One region of the Enterococcus sp. 3H8_DIV0648 genome, then DNA from elsewhere that is predicted to be linked to it. Evidence: predicted binding sites of a transcription regulator. Region 1 holds the regulator's gene; each other region holds the start of a gene.
The links. The regulator CtsR, encoded in region 1, represses protease genes until heat stress. The targets are predictions, from matches to a motif close to TTGGTCAAAAAAGGTCAAANA.
Positions count from the first base shown of each region.

Region 2: the regulator CtsR is predicted to act here: its motif matches at 2,278-2,298, upstream of clpB (ATP-dependent chaperone ClpB).
Region 3: the regulator CtsR is predicted to act here: its motif matches at 2,323-2,343, upstream of clpP (ATP-dependent Clp endopeptidase proteolytic subunit ClpP).

Region 1 covers NZ_NGLG01000001.1:2,803,915-2,808,531, reverse strand. The annotation lists rRNA gene rrf (5S ribosomal RNA) at 815-930, shown strand; tRNA gene A5875_RS12920 (tRNA-Val) at 939-1,011, shown strand; tRNA gene A5875_RS12915 (tRNA-Lys) at 1,015-1,087, shown strand; tRNA gene A5875_RS12910 (tRNA-Leu) at 1,097-1,178, shown strand; tRNA gene A5875_RS12905 (tRNA-Thr) at 1,197-1,269, shown strand; tRNA gene A5875_RS12900 (tRNA-Gly) at 1,274-1,345, shown strand; tRNA gene A5875_RS12895 (tRNA-Leu) at 1,368-1,453, shown strand; tRNA gene A5875_RS12890 (tRNA-Arg) at 1,466-1,539, shown strand; tRNA gene A5875_RS12885 (tRNA-Pro) at 1,556-1,629, shown strand; gene A5875_RS12880 (CtsR family transcriptional regulator) at 1,749-2,216, shown strand; gene A5875_RS12875 (ATP-dependent Clp protease ATP-binding subunit) at 2,222-4,617, shown strand, end outside.
Region 2 covers NZ_NGLG01000001.1:1,188,006-1,192,622, reverse strand. The annotation lists gene A5875_RS05465 (lysylphosphatidylglycerol synthase transmembrane domain-containing protein) at 1-994, shown strand, start outside; gene A5875_RS05460 (zinc-binding alcohol dehydrogenase family protein) at 1,039-2,049, opposite strand; gene clpB (ATP-dependent chaperone ClpB) at 2,348-4,617, shown strand, end outside.
Region 3 covers NZ_NGLG01000001.1:602,828-607,444, reverse strand. The annotation lists gene miaA (tRNA (adenosine(37)-N6)-dimethylallyltransferase MiaA) at 1-816, opposite strand, end outside; gene A5875_RS02745 (glycerophosphodiester phosphodiesterase) at 813-1,547, opposite strand; gene A5875_RS02740 (hypothetical protein) at 1,618-2,133, opposite strand; gene clpP (ATP-dependent Clp endopeptidase proteolytic subunit ClpP) at 2,429-3,022, shown strand; gene A5875_RS24085 (hypothetical protein) at 3,079-3,288, opposite strand; gene A5875_RS24080 (LUD domain-containing protein) at 3,324-3,719, opposite strand; gene A5875_RS02725 (DUF3788 domain-containing protein) at 3,847-4,308, opposite strand; gene A5875_RS02720 (DNA/RNA non-specific endonuclease) at 4,435-4,617, opposite strand, start outside.

The DNA of each region.
Region 1 (4,617 bases):
GTGGGATACTACCCTTGTGTTATGACCACTCTAACCCGCACCACTAATCGTGGTGGGAGACAGTGTCAGATGGGCAGTTTGACTGGGGCGGTCGCCTCCTAAAGAGTAACGGAGGCGCCCAAAGGTTCCCTCAGAATGGTTGGAAATCATTCGCAGAGTGTAAAGGCACAAGGGAGCTTGACTGCGAGACCTACAAGTCGAGCAGGGACGAAAGTCGGGCTTAGTGATCCGGTGGTTCCGCATGGAAGGGCCATCGCTCAACGGATAAAAGCTACCCTGGGGATAACAGGCTTATCTCCCCCAAGAGTCCACATCGACGGGGAGGTTTGGCACCTCGATGTCGGCTCGTCGCATCCTGGGGCTGTAGTCGGTCCCAAGGGTTGGGCTGTTCGCCCATTAAAGCGGCACGCGAGCTGGGTTCAGAACGTCGTGAGACAGTTCGGTCCCTATCCGTCGCGGGCGTTGGAAATTTGAGAGGATCTGTCCTTAGTACGAGAGGACCGGGATGGACTTACCGCTGGTGTACCAGTTGTCTCGCCAGAGGCATCGCTGGGTAGCTATGTAGGGAAGGGATAAACGCTGAAAGCATCTAAGTGTGAAGCCCACCTCAAGATGAGATTTCCCATTTCTTAAAGAAAGTAAGATCCCTGAGAGAAGATCAGGTAGATAGGTCAGGAGTGGAAGTGCAGTGATGTACGGAGCGGACTGATACTAATCGATCGAGGACTTAACCAAAATTAAAATGATTTCACGGTTGTTTAACTGTTTCTGATCCAGTTTTGAGTGAACGAAGTTTACTCAGATAAATATGTAGTGTGGTGGCGATAGCGAGAAGGATACACCTGTTCCCATGTCGAACACAGAAGTTAAGCTTCTTAGCGCCGATTGTAGTGAGGGGTTGCCCCTTGTGAGATTAGGACGTCGCCACGCGAACTTATGGGGGTTTAGCTCAGCTGGGAGAGCATCTGCCTTACAAGCAGAGGGTCAGCGGTTCGAACCCGTTAACCCCCATTTGAGCCGTTAGCTCAGTTGGTAGAGCATCTGACTTTTAATCAGAGGGTCACTGGTTCGAGCCCAGTACGGCTCATAAGTATATGCGGGTGTGGCGGAATTGGCAGACGCACTAGATTTAGGATCTAGCGCCTTACGGCGTGGGGGTTCAAGTCCCTTCACCCGCATTTTATTTTTTTGTAGTTGCCGGCTTAGCTCAGTTGGTAGAGCATCTGATTTGTAATCAGAGGGTCGAGGGTTCAAGTCCTTTAGCCGGCATCATGCGGAAATAGCTCAGTGGTAGAGCACCACCTTGCCAAGGTGGGGGTCGCGGGTTCGAACCCCGTTTTCCGCTTTCCTGAAGACCAGGGGAAAGCGCCGGGGTGGCGGAACTGGCAGACGCACAGGACTTAAAATCCTGCGGTGAGTGATCACCGTACCGGTTCGATTCCGGTCCTCGGCATAATAAAAATATGCGCCCATAGCTCAACTGGATAGAGTGTTTGACTACGGATCAAAAGGTTAGGGGTTCGACTCCTCTTGGGCGCGTAGTTTTTTTGTTTATCGGGAAGTAGCTCAGCTTGGTAGAGTACTTGGTTTGGGACCAAGGTGTCGCAGGTTCGAATCCTGTCTTCCCGATCAAAAAAGAAGGTGAAAGCCTTCTTTTTTTTTATCTTAATTTAAAGAAAGGCGTTCTTCTTTATTTCATGCGCTAAGTTCGATATAATTATGGTCAGGAATAGTCAATAGGAGGCGATATTATGAGCAGAAATACCTCTGATTTGATCGAATCTTACTTGAAAGATATTTTAGAGAATAGTGAAATAATCGAAATTCGAAGAGCAGAGATGGCACAGCTGTTTAATTGTGTTCCTTCTCAGATAAATTATGTAATCAATACACGTTTTACTTTTCAACGCGGTTATTTAGTTGAAAGTAAACGAGGTGGCGGAGGCTATATTCGAATAAGTAAAGTTAAGATTTCTGATCAGCATTACTTTTTAGAACAATTGATGGATTCTTTTGGAGCAGAAATTTCTGAAGCAAATGCTTTTGGAATCATTCAGAAATTATTTGAGGAAGAAATTATTACTGAGAACGAAGGTAACTTGATGTTGAGTGCAGTATCGAAGAATGTCCTTGGTATCAGTCAAATTGAAAACAGGCTACGGGCAAGAATTCTTCATGGATTTTTGGAACGTTTAAGTTATGAGAAAAAGGAGTGAGGGATATGGATCAGCTGTATACAGAACGTGCAAAAGCAGTATTAGCGATTGCGCAACAAGAAGCTAAATATTTTAAACACCGCTCGGTTGGTTCGGAGCATTTATTGCTAGCGTTAGTGATTGAACAACAGGGAATTGCGGGTAAAACCTTACGTCAAATGAATTCAAGTGAAAATGACATTCGTGAAGAAATTGAACATATGACGGGTTACGGGTCAGTTAAGTCTTATCCTGAAGGTGGCTATCTTCCTTATTCTCCAAGAGCAAAACAGATTTTGATTTTTGCTGATGATGAAGCCAAACGTTTCAATGCAAAATTAGTTGGAACAGAGCATATCTTGTTAGGTCTATTACGTGATGATGAAATCTTAGCTTCACATATCTTAGTGAATTTAGGTTTGAGCTTGCCTAAGATGCGGCAGCTTTTACTGAAGAAAATGGGCGTCAATGAGGTACAAAATGCTAATCAAGGTACTGGGACTCGGAGGAAAGCAGCGGCTAAACCTGCACAAAATAATTCTCAAGGAACCCCAACTTTAGATGGATTGGCTCGTGACTTGACGAAGCTAGCACGAGAAAAACGCTTAGATCCAGTAGTTGGAAGAGATAGTGAGGTTCGTCGTGTAGTCCAAATTTTGAGCCGCCGTACGAAAAATAATCCTGTATTAGTTGGTGAACCTGGTGTCGGTAAGACGGCGATCGTTGAAGGTTTGGCACAACGGATCATTTCTGGTGATGTACCAGAAGATATGCGTGGAAAACGTTTGATGATGTTGGATATGGGTGCTTTAGTTGCTGGGACAAAATATCGTGGGGAATTCGAAGATCGATTGAAAAAAGTAATCGATGAGATTTATCATGATGGTCAAATTATCTTGTTTATTGATGAATTGCATACTTTAATTGGTGCTGGTGGAGCTGAAGGGGCGATAGATGCCTCAAATATTTTGAAGCCTGCATTGGCTCGTGGTGAACTGCAAACAATTGGTGCCACGACGTTAGATGAGTATCAAAAATATATTGAAAAAGATTCTGCTTTAGAACGTCGATTTGCTCGAGTGCAAGTGGAAGAGCCGACACCTGAGGAAGCGGAAGAAATCTTAAAAGGATTGCGTCCGCGTTATGAGGATCACCATGGAGTAGAAATAACTGATGAAGCGCTGCATGCTGCAGTTTCGCTATCAGTAAGATATATCAACTCACGCCAGTTGCCAGATAAGGCAATCGATTTGATGGATGAATCTTCCGCAAAAGTTCGTTTGGATTCTACTGATGAAGTATCGGAACTCACGGAATTAGAAGATGAAGTTCAAGAATTGGTGATGGAGAAGGAAAAAGCGATTCAAAATCAAGACTTTGAATCAGCAGCGCGTCTGCGTTTGCGTGAAAAGCAATTAGCCGAAGTATTGGAACAAGCAAAAATTAAAGCGGCAAAACAAGAGAACGGTTATATTGATCAAGTGACTGATGAAGATGTTGCGGCGGTTGTTTCTCAATGGACGGGTGTGCCGTTACAACAGTTGGAGAAAAAAGAAAGTCAGCGGTTATTGGATTTAGAAAATGTTCTGCATAAGAGAGTAGTCGGGCAAGAAGAAGCAGTTCAGGCTATCTCGCGTGCTATTCGTCGGGCTCGAAGCGGATTGAAAGATCCTAATCGCCCAATCGGCTCCTTTATGTTCTTAGGTCCAACTGGTGTAGGTAAGACAGAGTTGGCGAAAGCTTTGGCCGAAGCAATGTTTGGCAGTGAAGAAGCTTTGATTCGAGTGGACATGTCTGAATATATGGAAAAATACAGTACGAGTCGTTTGATTGGTTCGCCTCCAGGCTATGTTGGTTATGAAGAAGGCGGGCAATTAACGGAAAAAATTCGTCAAAAACCTTATTCAGTGATCTTATTAGACGAAGTGGAAAAGGCTCATCCGGATGTATTCAATATTTTATTGCAGGTTTTAGATGATGGTCATTTAACGGATTCAAAAGGTCGAAAAGTTGATTTCCGAAATACAATCTTGATTATGACTTCCAACATTGGTGCGACAGAAATTCGCGAAGAAAAAAATGTTGGGTTCAACGTGAAGGATATTACCAAAGATCATCAAGCGATGGAAAAACGAATTCTGGAGGAATTGAAAAAAGCCTTCCGTCCTGAATTCTTAAACCGAATTGATGAAACGGTTGTCTTCAAAACATTGGATCAAGAACAAATTCATGAAATTGTGAAAATTATGAGTCGTTCTATCTTAGATCGTATGAAGGAACATGAAATCAAAGTGAAGATCACACCAGCTGCCTATGATGTGATTGGAAAAGTTGGTTTTGATCCTGAATACGGTGCTCGGCCAATTCGCAGAGCGTTGCAAAAAGAGATTGAAGACCGATTAGCGGAAGCTTTGTTATCTGG
Region 2 (4,617 bases), 1.6 Mb from region 1:
GTTGTTTGTTGTAATGATCGGTGTAATTATTTTTGTGATCCGTGATTCATTAAGCGATATTTTTACTGAGCTTGGCAGAACTTCTTTACCGGTGCTTTTAGGTGTGACCGGATTGGGATTACTTAGTCAGGTAATCGAAGGATATACTATCAAAAATATTGCTGGAGAGTTTAATCCAGACTTTACTGTTCGCGATGGTTTTTTTGCATCGGCCTACGCGACCTTTTATCGGGTCGTTACTTTCGGAACGGGTTCAATCGTATCTGAGGTGATCTATTATCATAAGAAGGATCTGAGGTACTCTGAAGGGACAGGGACGAGTGCTTTGCGGATGGTCACCTACAAAATTGCCCTGATGATTTGGGCTTTGTTCTTCTTAGTCGTGAAAAGCAATGCAATCCAAGCGCACATTGCCAATGGGATCTTTTTGGTGCTCGCCGGGATTCTGGTGACTTTGCTGATTATTTCAGCTTTATTAGTTTTGAGTTTGAATATAAATGCTCAAGTATTGTTGGTGATTATTTGTAATCGGCTGTTCAAAAGTCAAAAGCTGCGGAATATTGTGGATCAGGTGAACAATCAAGTCTATTCTTTACGAGGAGCAATCAAAACCTTCATTCAGGATCGAAATGCGGTTCTTCGTGTCTTTTGTTCAAATATGGCAAAATTGGTTGTATGGTATTCGCTGCCGTTCTTTATTTTAGTAAAAGATTATCCTGATATCGATCTGTGGTTGACGGTAGCATTGATCAGCTTCACGGTGATTATCGGAGGAATTTTACCAGCGCCGGGAGGAATCGGCGGCTTTGAATTTGTTTATGTACTATTATTCCGACATGTAGTTGGGAAAGTCGATGCGGTGTCTTCTTTGCTGCTATATCGCTATGCTACGTATTTATTGCCATTTCTGATCGGTATGATTTACGTACTCTTCAATAAGCAGCGTCAAATCAATCATGAAATTAAAGAAGCAAAAAAAGAAGTGAACGACTGATTTCGTTGACTTCTTTTTTTTGTCAAAATTTCTATATTCGTTATCTAGTAATGTACAACCAGTTTGCCGATCATAGTATCTTCTTCGACAAATCGGTGGGCTTTATAGAAGACTCTCGGTGAAAACCCAGGAATAATCTTGGTCAAAGTACTCTTGATTTTTTTCTCCTGCATCAGTTGAACGAGGAGTTCTAAAATCGCTCCTTGTGAGGCGATATTATGATCATAGTCGGTCTTAGCAAACATGTATTCCCAATCAAAGCTGCCGGATTTATTTTTCAATTTCGCCAAATTTAAGTCTTTATTTGTTCCAACGATCGAGCCAAGATGACCAAAAGGCTCAAGCAGGTCGCTCATTTCATCAAAGTAGCGATCGGTTGAATGTAGGATCAAAATATAAGGCAATGATTGGTAACCGATTTTTTTTAATTGTTTAGTCAGATCCTTATGATGATCGATAATATGGTCAGCGCCCATTTTTTCTGACCACTCCTTGCTTTCTTTGCGAGAGGCAGTAGTGATCACAGTTAGCCCGGCCCATTTTGCTAACTGGGTAGCTACTGATCCGACACCGCCAGCACCATTGATGATCATGATCGATCCTTCATTCTGTCCTTCTTGAGGTGTTAAGCCCATTTTTTCAAACAACATTTCATAAGCAGTTATAAAGGTTAATGGCATCGCTGCTGCTTCGTCAGTTGAGATTCCGCCGGGCACCTTTGCGACAATTCGAGAATCGACCACTTGTCTATCGCTATAACTACCGAATCGTGTCGTGGTACCGGCAAATAATACCCGATCACCAATCTCGATATTTTTTACGTCACTGCCTAAATGAGACACAATACCCACGCTGTCAAACCCTAAGATATGGGGTTTTGGTATACTTTTGCTGTCTTGTCTCAGTTTTGTATCTACTGGATTGATCGAAACAGCCAGATTCCTTACAACAAGATCAAATTTATTTAATTTAGGCAGCATGACTTCATATTTTTCAAAATGGTTTCCATCCTTAAGTTGAAAGCCTCTTTCAAATCCGATTACGCGAGAAATCATCGAATCACTCTCCTTATTTATCCTAAAGCCCTCATCCTTTTTTAGTGAAAGATGAGCTTGATTTTCACGTTTTTATAATAATACAGTTAGCATTTTACAGCTCATTTTATAAAAAATTGATGTGCTGGAACGTAAATATACTAACTATCGTCTTATTAGTAATGAAAGAATTGTAGCATTATTTTGTTTTTCTTCATAATAATAAACTTGGAAAACGATGAGCTTTATTGTTTGACCTTTACTGACCAAAGTTATATACTAATATATGTAAAAAATTAATTATGTCGGAGGTATGTTTATGAATATCGAAAAAATGACGACAACTTTACAAGAGACGATCGCAGAAGCACAGCAGATCGCGGTAACAAGACATCATCAAGAAATCGATATCGCTCATGTGTGGAAGATTTTTTTACAGCCAAATCATTTTGGCCGAAACTTTTATACGGATGCAGGGATTGATGTTGACCAATTTGAACGGGAAGTAGATAAGGCCTTGGATGAATATCCTACCATCAGCGGCGGCAACGTTCAGTATGGGCAAAACCTTAGCCAAAATCTCTTTAACCTTTTAAACGAAGCAGATAAATTACGTGAAAAATTTCAAGATGATTTCTTATCAACGGAAATCGTCATCTTAGCGTTGATGAAATTAAAAAATTATTCCTTGACGAAATATTTGAACCAGCAAGGCTTGAATGAAAAGGAAGTACAAAAAAATATTGAAGAAATGCGAGGAGGGGATCGGGTGACCTCACAAAATCAAGAAGAAACTTATAAAGCATTAGAAAAATATGGCGTTGATTTAGTTCAGCAAGTCAAAAACGGCAAGCAAGATCCAATTATCGGCCGTGATGAAGAAATTCGCGACGTGATCCGGATACTTTCACGTAAGACGAAAAATAATCCAGTGTTAATCGGTGAACCCGGTGTTGGTAAGACGGCCATCGTAGAAGGACTGGCCCAACGGATCGTGCGTAAAGATGTACCTGAAAACCTTAAGGATAAAACCGTGTTCTCATTGGATATGGGTTCGTTGATTGCCGGTGCGAAATTCCGCGGCGAGTTTGAGGAACGCTTAAAAGCAGTATTGAAAGAAGTCAAAAAATCGGACGGTAGAATTTTGCTGTTTATCGATGAGATTCATAATATTGTTGGAGCAGGAAAAACAGAAGGCAGCATGGATGCCGGAAATATTCTAAAACCTATGCTGGCTCGCGGTGAATTGCACTTGATCGGCGCAACGACGCTCGACGAATATCGCCAATACATGGAAAAGGATAAGGCCTTAGAACGCCGTTTCCAAAAAGTATTAGTTAAGGAACCAACAGTTGAGGATACGATCAGTATTTTACGTGGATTGAAGGAACGTTTTGAAATCCATCACGGTGTCAATATTCACGACAACGCTTTGGTGGCCGCTGCAACACTATCTGATCGTTATATCACCGATCGTTTCTTACCGGATAAAGCGATCGACCTAGTCGATGAAGCCAGTGCCAGCATCCGAGTGGAAATGAACTCGATGCCGACCGAACTTGACCAAGTAACTCGCCGTTTGATGCAGCTGGAAATCGAAGAAGCGGCATTGAAAAAAGAAAGCGACGACGCAAGTAAAAAACGCCTAGAAAATCTACAAGAAGAATTAGCGGATCTGCGGGAAGAAACCAATGCGATGAAATTGCAATGGGAAACCGAAAAAGAAGAAGTTAATGTGGTTTCTAATAAGCGGGCCGAAATCGATCAGGCCAAGCACGAATTAGAAGATGCGGAAAACAATTACGATTTAGAGCGGGCTGCGGTTCTTCGTCACGGAACGATTCCAAATTTAGAAAAAGAACTAGCTGAATTGGAAGAAAAGAATCAAAAGAATGACATCAAGATGGTTCAAGAATCGGTGACTGAAAATGAAATTGCTCAAGTTGTTGGTCGTCTGACTGGCATTCCTGTAACCAAATTAGTCGAGGGTGAACGAGAAAAACTCTTGAGTCTAAACAGCACGTTGCATAAACGCGTAATCGGTCAAGATGAAGCAGTAGACGCTGTTAGTGATGCGGTATTACGTTCGCGTGCGGGTCTGCAAGATCCGAACCGTCCGCTAGGTTCTTTCCTATTCTTAGGTCCGACTGGTGTAGGTAAAACTGAACTTGCCAAAGCACTAGCAGAAAATCTATTTGATTCGGAAGACCACATGGTACGGATCGATATGAGTGAGTACATGGAAAAACATTCAGTGTCACGACTTGTTGGAGCGCCTCCAGGTTATGTCGGTTATGAAGAGGGCGGACAATTAACCGAAGCTGTTCGCCGCAATCCTTATACGATCATTTTGCTGGATGAAATTGAAAAGGCTCATCCTGATGTGTTCAATATTTTACTGCAAGTATTAGATGATGGACGTTTAACAGATTCTAAGGGACGTTTAGTTGATTTCAAAAACACTGTGTTGATCATGACCAGCAATATCGGGTCACAGGTGCTGTTGGATGGAGTGACGGCTGACGGAAAAATCCCCGAAGCCACGAAGGAGCAAGTCTTAAGTATGCTTCGGGGCCACTTCAAACCAGA
Region 3 (4,617 bases), 2.2 Mb from region 1:
CCAAGTCAATTGACGCTTCGCATAACGCCGTGAGTGCAATTTGACTTCTTCAAGCGCTGCTTCCAAAGAAGAATTGCCAGAAAAATAAGGAAACAACTCTTTATAGCCGATTCCTTGGGCCGCCTGAACCTCAGGCGTTTCCGCAAGTTTCTCTGCTTCAGTTAAGAGTCCTTGTTCAACCATTAGATCAACACGCTGATTGATTCGTTGATATAAAACAGCACGATCCGTATTTAAGCCGATCAAAAAACTATCGTAAAGTTCTCTAGGCTGTTCCTTGGGTTCGAGGATTGAATGACCGGTCAATTCAAAAACTTCTAATGCTCGGATCATTTTTTTTCGATTATTATAATGGATTTTCTCTGCGGCTAATGGATCAACTGCCTGTAGTTTTTCCCACAAAGCTTGATTGCCATTGGTCTCAGCGAAAGCTTCATATTTCCTTCGTAATGAGTCATCCTCGGGATCACCTTCACTGCCTAGCTTATAATCCCATAATAACGATTGGATGTACAAACCTGTACCTCCGACAATAATCGGCAGCTTGCCCCGATTGTTGATCTCCTGAATCGCCTGTCTAGCTGCTTTTTGAAAATCAGCAGCAGAATAACTTTCATCAATATTCCGCACATCGATCAAATGATGCACAATTCCATCCATCTCTTCCGTCGTGACTTTGGCAGTTCCAATATCCAACCCGCGATACACTTGCATGGAATCACCGCTGATGATCTCTCCATTGAATTTCTTTGCCAAGTCAATACTCAAACTGGTCTTGCCAACAGCAGTCGGTCCCACGATTGCAATTACCTTCATTGCTTGAACCTGCTTCTCGTGCGTATCGCTTTTTCCGGAAAATCGGTAATTATACCAGCCAAATTATTTTCATAGCAAGTCATCATGGTTTCATAAAGATTGGGTGTCCATGGTCGAATTGACTTTTTAAAACTCTTAACGATTTCAGGATTTTGTTTTACCCAATCAAAACTCGGGTGCAGTCCTTCAATAAAATCAATATCTAAAACAGCCTTATATTTTTCCAAATCGTTTTTCTGGATTAAATCATACTGTCTGTCTGGTTCATATTCATGCATGATTCTCAAAGAATCAATATTGAAACTTGTATACCAATATGTGAAAGGCCATTCCTTGCTCGTCATAACTTCTGAGATTTTTTCCTCAATTCCGGGATAATGAAATTTATTGGTTTTGATCTCAATACATAAAAAGCCGCGGAAACGCATCTGCAGCAATAAATTTAAAACTTCTTGCAATGTCGATATTTTGGTTGCTTGATATTTCTCGTCAAACCAACTGCCAGCATCTAGCTCTTTTATTTCTTCCAATGTTAATTCTCGAATTAAACCTTTGCCGTCTGTTGTACGATCAACGCTCTCATCATGGATGACAACTAACTGCTGATCAGCTGTCAGGTGGACATCCAGCTCGATTCCATCTGCACCTGTCCGTACCGCCTCCATGAAGGCAGGCAATGTATTTTCTGGATGAGTCCCAGCACTCCCACGATGAGCAATAATAACTGTCATCTAATACCACCTCGTTTGTAATCACATAAATTTACTAGTCAAAATGCTTTTCAAAATTTCTTCTAAACTGTTACTGTACATTGAAATAGCGTAAAGGCTGCTTTGTCGAACGAGATAGTTGCTGCCTTTTCTCGTCCAAGATTTCTAAGAGCTGCTCAGAAAAAGTCTCCATAACAATTCGTCCGCCCTTGTAAGTATATCCACCGATCTTAACTGTTTCTTCGGGAGATAAAATAACTTTACGATGGGAAATGTTTTTAAAGAATTCTTCAATCAAATAATTTGGCAAATAAAAATTATTTTGAGCCGCAAAGGAATTCAAATAAATAAAATCGTCGATCGTAATGTAACAGTCATCAAACGAATTAAATGTCACATAATCCTGCATTAGAACATTTCGTTTGGATAAAATCTCATTAATTTTTTTGTTTAAGAGATTAATTGTTTCAATTTCTTTAACTTGATGCTCCAATTCTCTTTCACGTTGATGGCGCAAGTCGATATACTTAAAAACAAAATAAACTGCAAGACCTGTTAATCCTGCCCCAATCAATACGCCGATTAGTCCAATAAATGCGATTTCCACGTTTTTCCCTCCTATTTTTATACTTATGGAATTGTTGCCTACACAAAAAAATTGATTCTCAACACGCTCGTCATCCCACTGAAGTAATATAAAATGTGGCAATCTGACATCTTGTTATCATCGTTATTAATAGTACCATATTTTCATGTTTCTAGGATAGTTTGACCCGTTTAAAAAAACGAAGCCTTATATTTGACCAAAACTGACCAACGTTGTATACTTTCCTTAAGTTTTAGCAATCTAACCCTGTTTGTGCTAAAATGATTTACGAACAATATTTTAAGGAGGATTCACTATGAATTTAGTTCCTACAGTCATTGAACAATCATCTCGTGGCGAACGTGCTTACGACATTTATTCTCGTTTATTAAAAGACCGCATCATTATGTTGAGCGGCCAAGTAAACGACGATATGGCAAACACCATCATCGCCCAATTACTTTTCTTGGATGCCCAAGATTCTGAAAAAGATATTTACCTTTACATTAACTCACCAGGCGGTAGCGTTTCTGCCGGCTTAGCAATTTTTGATACAATGAACTTTGTTAAAGCTGATGTGCAAACTATCGTACTTGGTATGGCCGCTTCAATGGGTAGTTTCCTATTAACAGCTGGTGCTAAAGGCAAACGATTTGCATTACCAAATGCTGAGATTATGATTCACCAACCCCTTGGCGGTGCACAAGGTCAAGCTACTGAAATCGAAATTGCTGCGCGTCATATCTTAAAAACTCGCGAACGTTTAAACAACATCTTGTCTGAGCGTACTGGTCAACCAATCGAAGTAATCGAACGTGATACCGATCGCGATAACTTCATGACTGCCGAAGAAGCAAAAGCTTACGGCTTGATTGATGAAGTAATGGAAAACAGCAGCTCATTAAGCTAAGCTATTAAAAAAACCGAGGAATTCCTCGGTTTTTTTATTATCTGTTCACGGAACTCTCACAAGCCAACTTCTTCAATAATCAAAAAAATCACAATGCGGTCTTTTGCCATTGAGCGTCTGGTGATTGCAATCGTATTGCAGATACATTCCGCCTGTAAACAGTCTCCACACGTTCCTTTCTTGATGCATGGTGTCTTTTCAAGACCTAGACGATGTGCATTTAATGGTGCTGTATTTCTTCGTACCATTTCCACTGTTGTATTCAAATCTCCATAAACTTTTCTCATACTGACAAAAGCAATTACTTATCAGGTCCATACGTTAACGCTGCTACACGGTTTCCTACGCTATCTATATTGACTAATACCCCATCTTCGGTGATGCCGTTAATGCTCGTCAAGAAGCAGTCAGCTGTTAAAGCTTGTTTCATGACTTGATGCCGCTCCTCTGGCGAAGTCGTTTTCTCTCGATCGATCATTTTTTGACCGCGTTGATACAATTCTTCGATAATCCCAGATTGCTCTATAGTGATCGAGCCGCCGAAACCAACAGATTGATTTTGATCAATTTTTTCTAAGGCTCTTTCTTTAGCTTCCTCTAAATTCTGACAAATAATCGGTTGAAAATTTCTCCGTACTAATTTCTTACTTAAACTTGCTGCCGTAGCTGCGTAACGTTCTTTTAAATATTCTGCCATTTTCACTCTCCTTAAATCATTCTGATTATATATTTTTGATTTCTTTTAAAGATAGAAGTTATCATGTTTCCTCCATTTTCGGTGATTGAAGACTAATTAGCAACTACAAAAAACCGCCTAAAATTTCTTAGGCGGTTTGTGTCGTATTCTTTTTGATGGAATATGCTCTGAGAGCAGCGAGTTCTTTGATATCATGTAAAATTTTCTCGTTGGTTACTTCAAAAGAAATTGATTTTCCAAGTTTACTCGATTTCGCCTGATGATATTGGTTCTTAGTATATTCATCGCACAGCTGGATTAATGCGTCTGCATCGTCCATTTCCTTTGCATTAAAAGAGACCATTGCAACAAAGTATCCTTCTTTCGGATAAATCGTACATAATGCTTTTCCACTTTTTTTGAATTTTATGTTCCAGCCCTTCCAATAGCCGTCTCCCATAGAACATCCGCTATAAGCACATTTAGGTTTTATCTTATAAGTTGATTGTAAATGATCTGAGAGTTCGTGCCACAAAGGATTCGCAATGAACTCCGTGATTTGTTTTTCTGTCGGTTCCTTCTCAGCTTGAAATAATTCGCTCCATTGCATCGTTACACCAGCTTTCCTTTACTAATTGATATATCTTATAATACGTGATTGGTAGACAATTCGCTTGTTCAACAGTGCTCTTTTTTACAAAAAAGCCATCCAATAAAAATTTGGATGACTTCTTTGCTATTCTTTTTGTGAATAACCATTCTGATAATCAATCTTAATACCATCTTGGACATTGTATACAAAAAGATTAAAAGAAATTTGGTCGTCTTCAATACTTTGTGCTTCCATTTGCACCCCGCGAGCTATTAATTCATCTCCTTTGAAATAAGGAGTTACGCGATAACGCACGTGGTGATTCGT